DNA from 2 places in the Terrisporobacter glycolicus ATCC 14880 genome. Region 2 is predicted to be linked to the other one. Evidence: a T-box and tRNA genes for the amino acid it is inferred to sense, from the RefSeq annotation. Region 2 holds a T-box; the other holds one or more tRNA genes.
What was found. The T-box of region 2 lies ahead of metG (methionine--tRNA ligase). A T-box ahead of a tRNA ligase gene usually reads a tRNA of that ligase, here a tRNA-Met.
Positions count from the first base shown of each region.

Region 1 (4,424 bases), 250 kb from region 2:
CAGTAGAATCTATTTTTTGAGTATTTATATAATTAATTTTATCTAATACCTCCTTTTTACCTTTTATCATTACTACTTCTGGTGTTAATTCATATGCTTTAGCATCTGCTTTCTCATCTTTTAGTTGAATATTTATAGGAACTTGTTTTTCCTCTAAAAAAGTTACTTCTGCATTGATAGTTTTTATATCTAAATTAACTCCTTTAACTTCTTTGCCATCTGTATTTACTGGTATTAATTTTACTCTTTTAGTTAATTTATTTTTATCCTTGCTATCTACTTGCACAGTTGCATTTATATAATCAACTTGATCTGTCAAAACTCTAGGACCAGATATATTGGCTACACTTTGTTGTAATATGACTGTATCTACATCATCTTTATATTCTCCAATTATTTCAGGATTAATATTTTTTTCCTGATGTACAAGCTTCTCTAATTTAACAACTATAAAGTCTGATTTAAATTCATATGACACTTGTTTTGTGGTATTAACTTTTAAATAAAGATAGTTTTTACCCTCAATTGGATTGTTTATAGAACCATATATATGTATATCCTCTTTACTTATTTTTTGCAAATCAGATAGTTTTCCTGTTATATAAATATCAGCTACTAAATCGGTTTCTGGATATACAACTAAATCATCATCTTTTAGTTCCTCTGCATTTGTTACAGTCACAGGTATATTTTCAAAAAGTTTTGTATCTTCAGGGTCTACTATAGCCATGACATACATCCACAATACCATCGCACTAAGTAGAGATATTAATTTTATTCTAGTATTTCTTTTTAAATTATTCTTCATTTAAATATCCCACCTTTAAAGAAACTTTTGTCTTCAGCTGTTGTTTTATTTAAATTTTTCTTTAATATATTAGCCATTCTTTCCTTTGCAATATCTCTATATAGTTTGCCTGATTTAGCTATAGAAACTTCTCCTGTTTCTTCAGAAACTATTAAAGTAATACAATCAGAAACTTCACTTATTCCCACACCAGCTCTATGTCTAGTACCCAAATCTTTTGTTAAATCTTTACTTTGACTTAAAGGTAGAAAACATGCTGCTGCTTTTACCTTATTACCTCTTATTACTACTGCACCATCATGCAGAGGTGTGTTTGGTATAAATATGTTTATTAATAATTGTCTTGAAACATCTCCATCTATTATAGTTCCAGTTCCTATTATATCTGATATTTTGGTTTCTCTTTCTAATATAATAAGCGCTCCTATTCTTTGTCTAGATAAAGAGTATAACGTTTCTACAATTTCATCTATTGTCTTATCTAACTTTTTACTTTCAGCATTTTCTCCACTTTTTCCAATTAAATTAAAGTTTGCTCTACCCAAATGCTCAAATCCTGCTCTAAGTTCAGGTTGGAATATTATACAGACTGCTAAAACTCCTACATTTAATGCATTCACTAATATCCAGTACAATGTATGTAATTTAAATACAGAACTAAGTTGAGTAGCAAGTAATAAAACTACTATACCCTTAAAAACTTGCTCTGCTCTTGTATCTTTTATAAACATAAAAATCTTATAGAATATATACGCTACAATTAATATATCTACAACATCATATATACTCATTCTTAATATTATATCAATAAAACCATTTAAAAAAGAATTTATATCGGACATATTTTATCCTCCTGCTCAATAGTTTCTTAACCTTTTACACTATGTATTATACTATAATAATACAACTATATACAAACTATCTTATTTAATTCAACATATTATTTATCATATTTATATTTTATTATAAGGTTAATTACATATATTTATTTCATTTTTTATAAAAAAAAAGTTTCACTAACGTGAAACTTTGATTGGTGAGCGCACAGGGATTCGAACCCCGGACACACGCCTTAGAAGGGCGTTGCTCTATCCAGCTGAGCTATGCACCCATGTTATTGGAGCGGGAAACGAGATTCGAACTCGCGACTTCAACCTTGGCAAGGTTGCGCTCTACCACTGAACTATTCCCGCATAAAAATTTGTGAAATGGTGGGACCAACAGGGCTCGAACCTGTGACCCCCTGCTTGTAAGGCAGGTGCTCTCCCAGCTGAGCTATGGTCCCGGGATAAATTAAAATGGAGCGGGTGAAGGGGATCGAACCCTCACAGCCGGCTTGGAAGGCCGGAACTCTACCATTGAGCTACACCCGCATGGTGACTCATAGGGGAATCGAACCCCTGTTACCGCCGTGAAAGGGCGGTGTCTTGACCGCTTGACCAATGAGCCATATATATTAAAATGGTTGCGGAGACAGGACTCGAACCTGTGACCTTCGGGTTATGAGCCCGACGAGCTGCCAACTGCTCCACTCCGCGATATTAATTTGGTGCCGAAGACCGGAATCGAACCGGTACGAAAGTATAAGTTTCGCAGGATTTTAAGTCCTGTGCGTCTGCCAGTTCCGCCACTTCGGCACTTTCTTGGCTCCAAGGGAGGGACTCGAACCCTCAGCCTATCGGTTAACAGCCGAGTGCTCCACCGTTGAGCTACCTTGGAACATTACGTGGCTACGTGCTACTCTCCCAGGAGGTCGCCCTCCAAGTACCATCGCCGCTCAAGAGCTTAACTTCTGTGTTCGGAATGGGAACAGGTGTATCCTCCTTGCTATAATAACCACATAAAATTCATTACACTCATATCGCCAACGATATTTCTTTGCTAACGCTTCAGAAAAATCCGTTGCTCAAAATGTTTTTAAGTATTAACTTTTGTTAGTACTTTCAAAACTGCTAACATTTAATGTTTTCATTAACTATTTTTAGCAACTGAAATCTTCCTTATAATTATATAATCAAAGATTTAGTTGGCGATATAAACCTTTAGGTTTATTTTGGTCAAGTCCTCGACCTATTAGTATCAGTAAGCTACATATGTTGCCACACTTCCACCTCTGACCTATCAACCATGTAGTCTTCATGGGGTCTTAACCTTACGGTGGGAAATCTTATCTTGAAGTAGGCTTCGCGCTTAGATGCTTTCAGCGCTTATCCTTTCCGTACTTAGCTACCCAGCTATGCCCTTGGCAGAACAACTGGTACACCAGCGGTACGTCCATCCCGGTCCTCTCGTACTAAGGACAGGTCTCCTCAAATTTCCTACGCCTGCGACGGATAGGGACCGAACTGTCTCACGACGTTCTGAACCCAGCTCGCGTACCACTTTAATGGGCGAACAGCCCAACCCTTGGGACCTACTACAGCCCCAGGATGTGATGAGCCGACATCGAGGTGCCAAACCTCCCCGTCGATGTGGACTCTTGGGGGAGATCAGCCTGTTATCCCCAGGGTAGCTTTTATCCGTTGAGCGATGGCCCTTCCATGCGGTACCACCGGATCACTAAGTCCGACTTTCGTCCTTGCTCGACCTGTATGTCTTGCAATCAAGCTCTCTTCTGCCTTTACACTCTACGTACGATTTCCGACCGTACTGAGAGAACCTTTGAGCGCCTCCGTTACTCTTTAGGAGGCGACCGCCCCAGTCAAACTGTCCACCTGACAGTGTCCCACTACCTGATTCAAGGCAGCTGGTTAGAATCCCAGTACTACAAGGGTGGTATCCCAAGGATGGCTCCACACAGACTGACGTCCATGCTTCATAGCCTCCCACCTATCCTGTACATGTAGCACCGAGACTCAATGTCAAGCTACAGTAAAGCTCCATGGGGTCTTTCCGTCCTGTCGCAGGTAACCGGCATCTTCACCGGTATTACAATTTCACCCAGTCTGTTGTTGAGACAGTGCCCAAATCGTTACGCCTTTCGTGCGGGTCGGAACTTACCCGACAAGGAATTTCGCTACCTTAGGACCGTTATAGTTACGGCCGCCGTTTACTGGGGCTTAAGTTCACTGCTTCGGTTACCCTAACAGATCCCCTTAACCTTCCAGCACCGGGCAGGCGTCAGCTCCTATACATCGTCTTGCGACTTAGCAGAAACCTATGTTTTTGGTAAACAGTCGCTTGGGCCTATTCTCTGCGGCCATGTTTCCATGGCACCCCTTCTCCCTAAGTTACGGGGTCATTTTGCCGAGTTCCTTAACAACAGTTCTCTGGCTGGCCTTAGGATACTCTCCTCACCCACCTGTGTCGGTTTGCGGTACAGGCACCTTTAACCTCGATAGAGACTTTTCTCGACAGTGTGAAATCAGCTACTTCGCTACTAAATTTCGCTCCGCATCGTACTCCAGCATTATTCAGGCGGATTTGCCTACCTGAACTGCCTCAATACTTGCCCGCACATAACCAACAGTGCGGTTAGCTTATCCTACTGTGTCATCCCATTTCTCAAACGGTTATTGGTGGTACAGGAATATCAACCTGTTGTCCATCACCTACGCCTTTCGGCCTCGGCTTAGGTCCTGACTAACCCAGGGCGGACGAACCTTCCCCTGGAAAC
Region 1 is NZ_CP117523.1:3,931,300-3,935,723, forward strand. It holds gene TEGL_RS19030 (CdaR family protein) at 1-808, opposite strand, end outside; gene cdaA (diadenylate cyclase CdaA) at 805-1,650, opposite strand; tRNA gene TEGL_RS19040 (tRNA-Arg) at 1,843-1,919, opposite strand; tRNA gene TEGL_RS19045 (tRNA-Gly) at 1,927-2,001, opposite strand; tRNA gene TEGL_RS19050 (tRNA-Val) at 2,018-2,093, opposite strand; tRNA gene TEGL_RS19055 (tRNA-Gly) at 2,108-2,181, opposite strand; tRNA gene TEGL_RS19060 (tRNA-Glu) at 2,183-2,257, opposite strand; tRNA gene TEGL_RS19065 (tRNA-Met) at 2,271-2,346, opposite strand; tRNA gene TEGL_RS19070 (tRNA-Leu) at 2,356-2,445, opposite strand; tRNA gene TEGL_RS19075 (tRNA-Asn) at 2,453-2,527, opposite strand; rRNA gene rrf (5S ribosomal RNA) at 2,533-2,649, opposite strand; rRNA gene TEGL_RS19085 (23S ribosomal RNA) at 2,862-4,424, opposite strand, start outside.
Region 1: it has a tRNA-Met gene. The T-box ahead of metG (methionine--tRNA ligase) is inferred to sense a tRNA for this amino acid. The anticodon was not compared.

Region 2 (4,424 bases):
TCAAACATTTTCCCGGCTAATACATTAGCAGTTCCAGTACACCCTCCTATTACGGCAGCCCTTGCTCCATAAGTACCTGCATCTGGTCCTTGGGCACGTCTAAGACCGAACTCAAAAACAGGATCGCCAGCAGCAGAATAACAAACTCTAGAAGCTTTAGTAGCAATTAGTGATTGGAAATTCACTATTGTAAGTAAAGCAGTTTCTATTAATTGAGCTTGATATAAAGGTGCTTTAACTGTTATTACAGGCTCTTTTGGGAACATTATAGTCCCTTCTTCTACAGCATATATATCCCCAGTAAATTTAAAATCTTTTAAAAAGTCTAAGAATTTATCAGAAAATAAACCTAGGCTTTTTAAGTATTTTAAGTCATCATCTGAAAAATGAAGATTATTTATGTATTCTACTAATTGTTCTATACCGCAAATAATAGTATACCCACCATTACAAGCGTTCTTTCTGAAGAACATATCAAATACTACTATGTCTTCATGAATATTCTTCTCATAGTATCCATTTAACATAGTTAATTGATACAAATCAGTAAGAAGTGTTAAATTTCTCATGGTATTTCTCCTTAAACATTTAAATAAATTAAAAAACCTTATACTTATACTAAAACATAATATACCTCAACTTTCAAGCATAAAGTATATGTAGAGTATTATAAAATAAGACATCATTTATTTTAAGTATACATCATAAAATGGTTTAAAGGAGGGGGATTCATATTAATAAATTATGGTTTTATATGATAGTCCTAGGTATAGTTGGGAGTATATGTTTTAACAACTTACCGGAGACAAATCAAGCAATACTAAATGAGGGCACAAGGGCTATTGAATTTGCCATAACATTGGCTAGTGTGATGGCACTTTGGATGGGAGTAATGAATATTGCAAAAGACTCAGGGTTGATAGATAAAATAGCGGATAAAATGAGCCCTTTAATGAAAAAATTATTTCCTACTGTTCCTAAAAATCACAAAGCCATGTCTTATATGATTATGAACATGGTGTTAAATATGTTGGGGGCAGGAAATGGAGCAACGGCCTTTGGATTAAAAGCCATGAGTGAACTACAAACATTAAATCCAAATAAGAAAAAGGCCTCTCCTGATATGATAATGTTTCTAGTTATTAATATTTCATCCATACAGTTAATTCCTTTTACTATGTTAAAAATAAGAATAGATGCAGGTAGCACAAATCCTAATTCTATAATTTTAACTACTTTATTTGCAACAATTATATCTACAATAGTTGGAGTTGTAGGTTGTAAATTATTACAAAGGAGGTATAGATGATGTTAGATTATTTTTCTAATATAGCCATACCTGTAATAATTTTATTTATTGTTATCTATGGTAAGAAACAAAAAATAGATATATATGAAAGTTTTATAAATGGAGCTATAGAGGGATTAAAAACTGCATGGAACATATTGCCCTATATAATAGGAATATTTTTAGCTATTGGAATTTTTAAATCAGGAAGAGGAATAGAAGTTTTGGAATACATATTTTCACCCGTAGCCCAACTATTAAATATACCAAAGGAATTAATAGGGATTATAATCGTAAAGCCTTTATCTGGAAGTGGAGCCTTAGGAGTATATGCAGAATTAATTCAAAGAGTCGGAATTGATTCTCTTACAGAACAAATAGGATCTACTATGGTTGGAGCATCGGAAACAATTTTTTACACGATGGCCATTTATTATGGAAGTCTAAAAATAAAAGATACAGGATATACTTTGTTTTGTGCATTGTTATGTCATATAGCCGGTGTGCTAGCGTCTGTTTATATTTGTTATTTTTTCCTTACATAGAGGATAATTGTTGACAATAAATTATAAATTTACTAAAATTAAAAACATAGTATTAAAAATTTGCAGGGCTCATATGTCCAACGATATATATTTGATATCGCTTCGGATAAATCCGTTGACCAAAAGAATTAATTAATATTTGTATCAAAACTTTGATTTTGAGAATAATATTTAATACATATTTAAAAATTAAATATAATAAAAGCTGAGAAGAGAAGAGTAAGTAAGAATTTTTTCTACAGAGAGCTAGGTTAGGTGGAAGCTAGTGCTAAAAGAATTACTGAAGATGGCCTTGGAGCTTTTTATCCGAAATAATTTAGGATAAAACATTTAGACATGTTACAGTCTACTAAGATATCTATTGTGAAAATAGTGTTTTTAAGCAACGTGAAATTTTCATGATAAATAAATTAGGGTGGTACCGCGAATAATCTCGCCCCTATGGACTCCATAGTGGCGAGTTTTTTATTTATAAAAATAATGCACAAGAGGAGGAAACAAAAATGACTAAACCAACATTTTATATAACTACGCCTATATACTATCCAAGTGGTAGATTACACATAGGCCATACTTATACTACTGTGGCAACTGATGCTATGGCTAGATTTAAAAGATTTTGTGGTTATGATGTAAAATTCTTAACAGGAACAGACGAGCACGGTGAAAAAATTCAAAAGAAAGCTATAGAACAAGGTGTAAGTGAAATAGAATACTTAGATGGAATGATAGCTGGAATAAAAGATTTATGGAAGACTATGGACATATCTTATGATGATTTTATAAGAACTACAGAAGACAGACATAAGGTTATAATACAAAAGATATTCACTAAATTATATGAGCAAGGTGATATATATAAAGGTGAATATGAAGGAAGATACTGTACTCCATGTGAAAGTTTCTGGACGGAATCTCAATTATTAGAAGGAGATAAATGCCCAGACTGTGGTAGAGAAACATATTTAGCTAAAGAAGAAGCTTACTTCTTTAAATTATCTAAATACGAAGATAGATTAAGAGAATTATTCCAAAATCCTAACTTCTGTTTCCCAGAGTCAAGAAAAAATGAAATGGTTGCTAACTTCTTAGACAAAGGTCTTGAGGATTTATGTGTAACTAGAACTACATTTGACTGGGGTATAAAAGTTCCTTTTGATGAGAAACACGTAATATATGTTTGGGTAGATGCTTTATGTAACTACATAACAGCATTAGGATATTTATCAGAAAATGACTCTGAAATGAAAAAATACTGGCCGGCAAATATCCAAGTTGTTGGTAAAGAAATCATGAGATTCCATACAATAATATGGCCAGCATTATTAATGGCACTAGATTTACCAGTGCCACAGCAAGTATATGGTCATGGATGGATATTATTCGGTAATGATAAAATGAGTAAATCAAAAGGAAATATAGTTTATCCAGAGCCAATGATCGAAAGATACGGAATAGATACACTTAAATATTTCTTGCTTAGAGAATTTGCTTTCGGACAAGACGGAAGCTACACTCATAGAAACTTTGTAACAAGAATAAATACAGATCTTGCTAATGATTTAGGAAACTTAGTTAGTAGAACCGTATCAATGGTGGAAAAATACAACGATGGCATAATACCAGAAGCTGTAGAAGAAACTGAATTTGATGCAAGCTTAAAAGAGCAAGCTAAATTATCAAGAGAAATATTTGAAACTCAAATGAACAAAATGCAGTTCCATGAAGCATTAGAAGGTGCATGGAAGTTAGTAAGAAGAACTAACAAATACATTGACGAAACTATGCCATGGGCTTTAGCGAAAGACGAAGCTAACAAAGGTAAATTAGATGCAGTATTATACAACTTATGTGAATCTATAAGAATAATAGCTACATTAATAAACCCTATAATGAAAACAACTGCTAACAAAATATATGACCAAATAGGAATAGCAGGGCAAGAAGAATTAACAAATTGGGAAAGTACTAATACATTTGGTTTAATTAAACCAGGAACAAGAATACACAAAGGAGAATCTTTATTCCCAAGACTAGACATTGAGAAAGAGGTAGCAGAATTGGAAGAATTATTTGCAGAAAAAACAGAAACAGTAGAAGAAGTAGCTCCATTAGAGCACAAAGAATTTATAGGAATAGAAGAATTAGACAAAGTAGAATTAAGAGTTGGTAAAATATTATCTTGTGAAAAACATCCTAAAGCTGACAGACTTTTAGTTTCTCAAGTTAAATTAGGACCAGAAACTAGACAAATAGTATCAGGAATAGCTAAATGGTATAAGCCGGAAGAAATGGTTGGAAAAGAAGTTATAGTAGTTTGTAACTTAAAACCAGTTAAATTAAGAGGTGTTGAATCTCAAGGTATGATATTAGCTGCAGGAAATGACGGAGACGATTTAATAGTTCCAGTTGCAACTGGAGCAAATGATGGTAGTGAAGTTAGGTAAGGAGATGTAACTATGTTATTTGACTCACATGCTCACTTAAATGATGAGAGATTTGATGAAGACAGAGAAGAGTTAATCTCTTCTCTTCAAGAAAAAGGTGTAGATTTAGTAGTTAATCCAGGGGCGTGTATATCAACATCTATT
Region 2 is NZ_CP117523.1:143,126-147,549, forward strand. It holds gene TEGL_RS00905 (nicotinate phosphoribosyltransferase) at 1-569, opposite strand, end outside; gene TEGL_RS00910 (nucleoside recognition domain-containing protein) at 755-1,309, shown strand; gene TEGL_RS00915 (spore maturation protein) at 1,306-1,833, shown strand; T-box leader at 2,032-2,277, shown strand; gene metG (methionine--tRNA ligase) at 2,301-4,280, shown strand; gene TEGL_RS00925 (TatD family hydrolase) at 4,293-4,424, shown strand, end outside.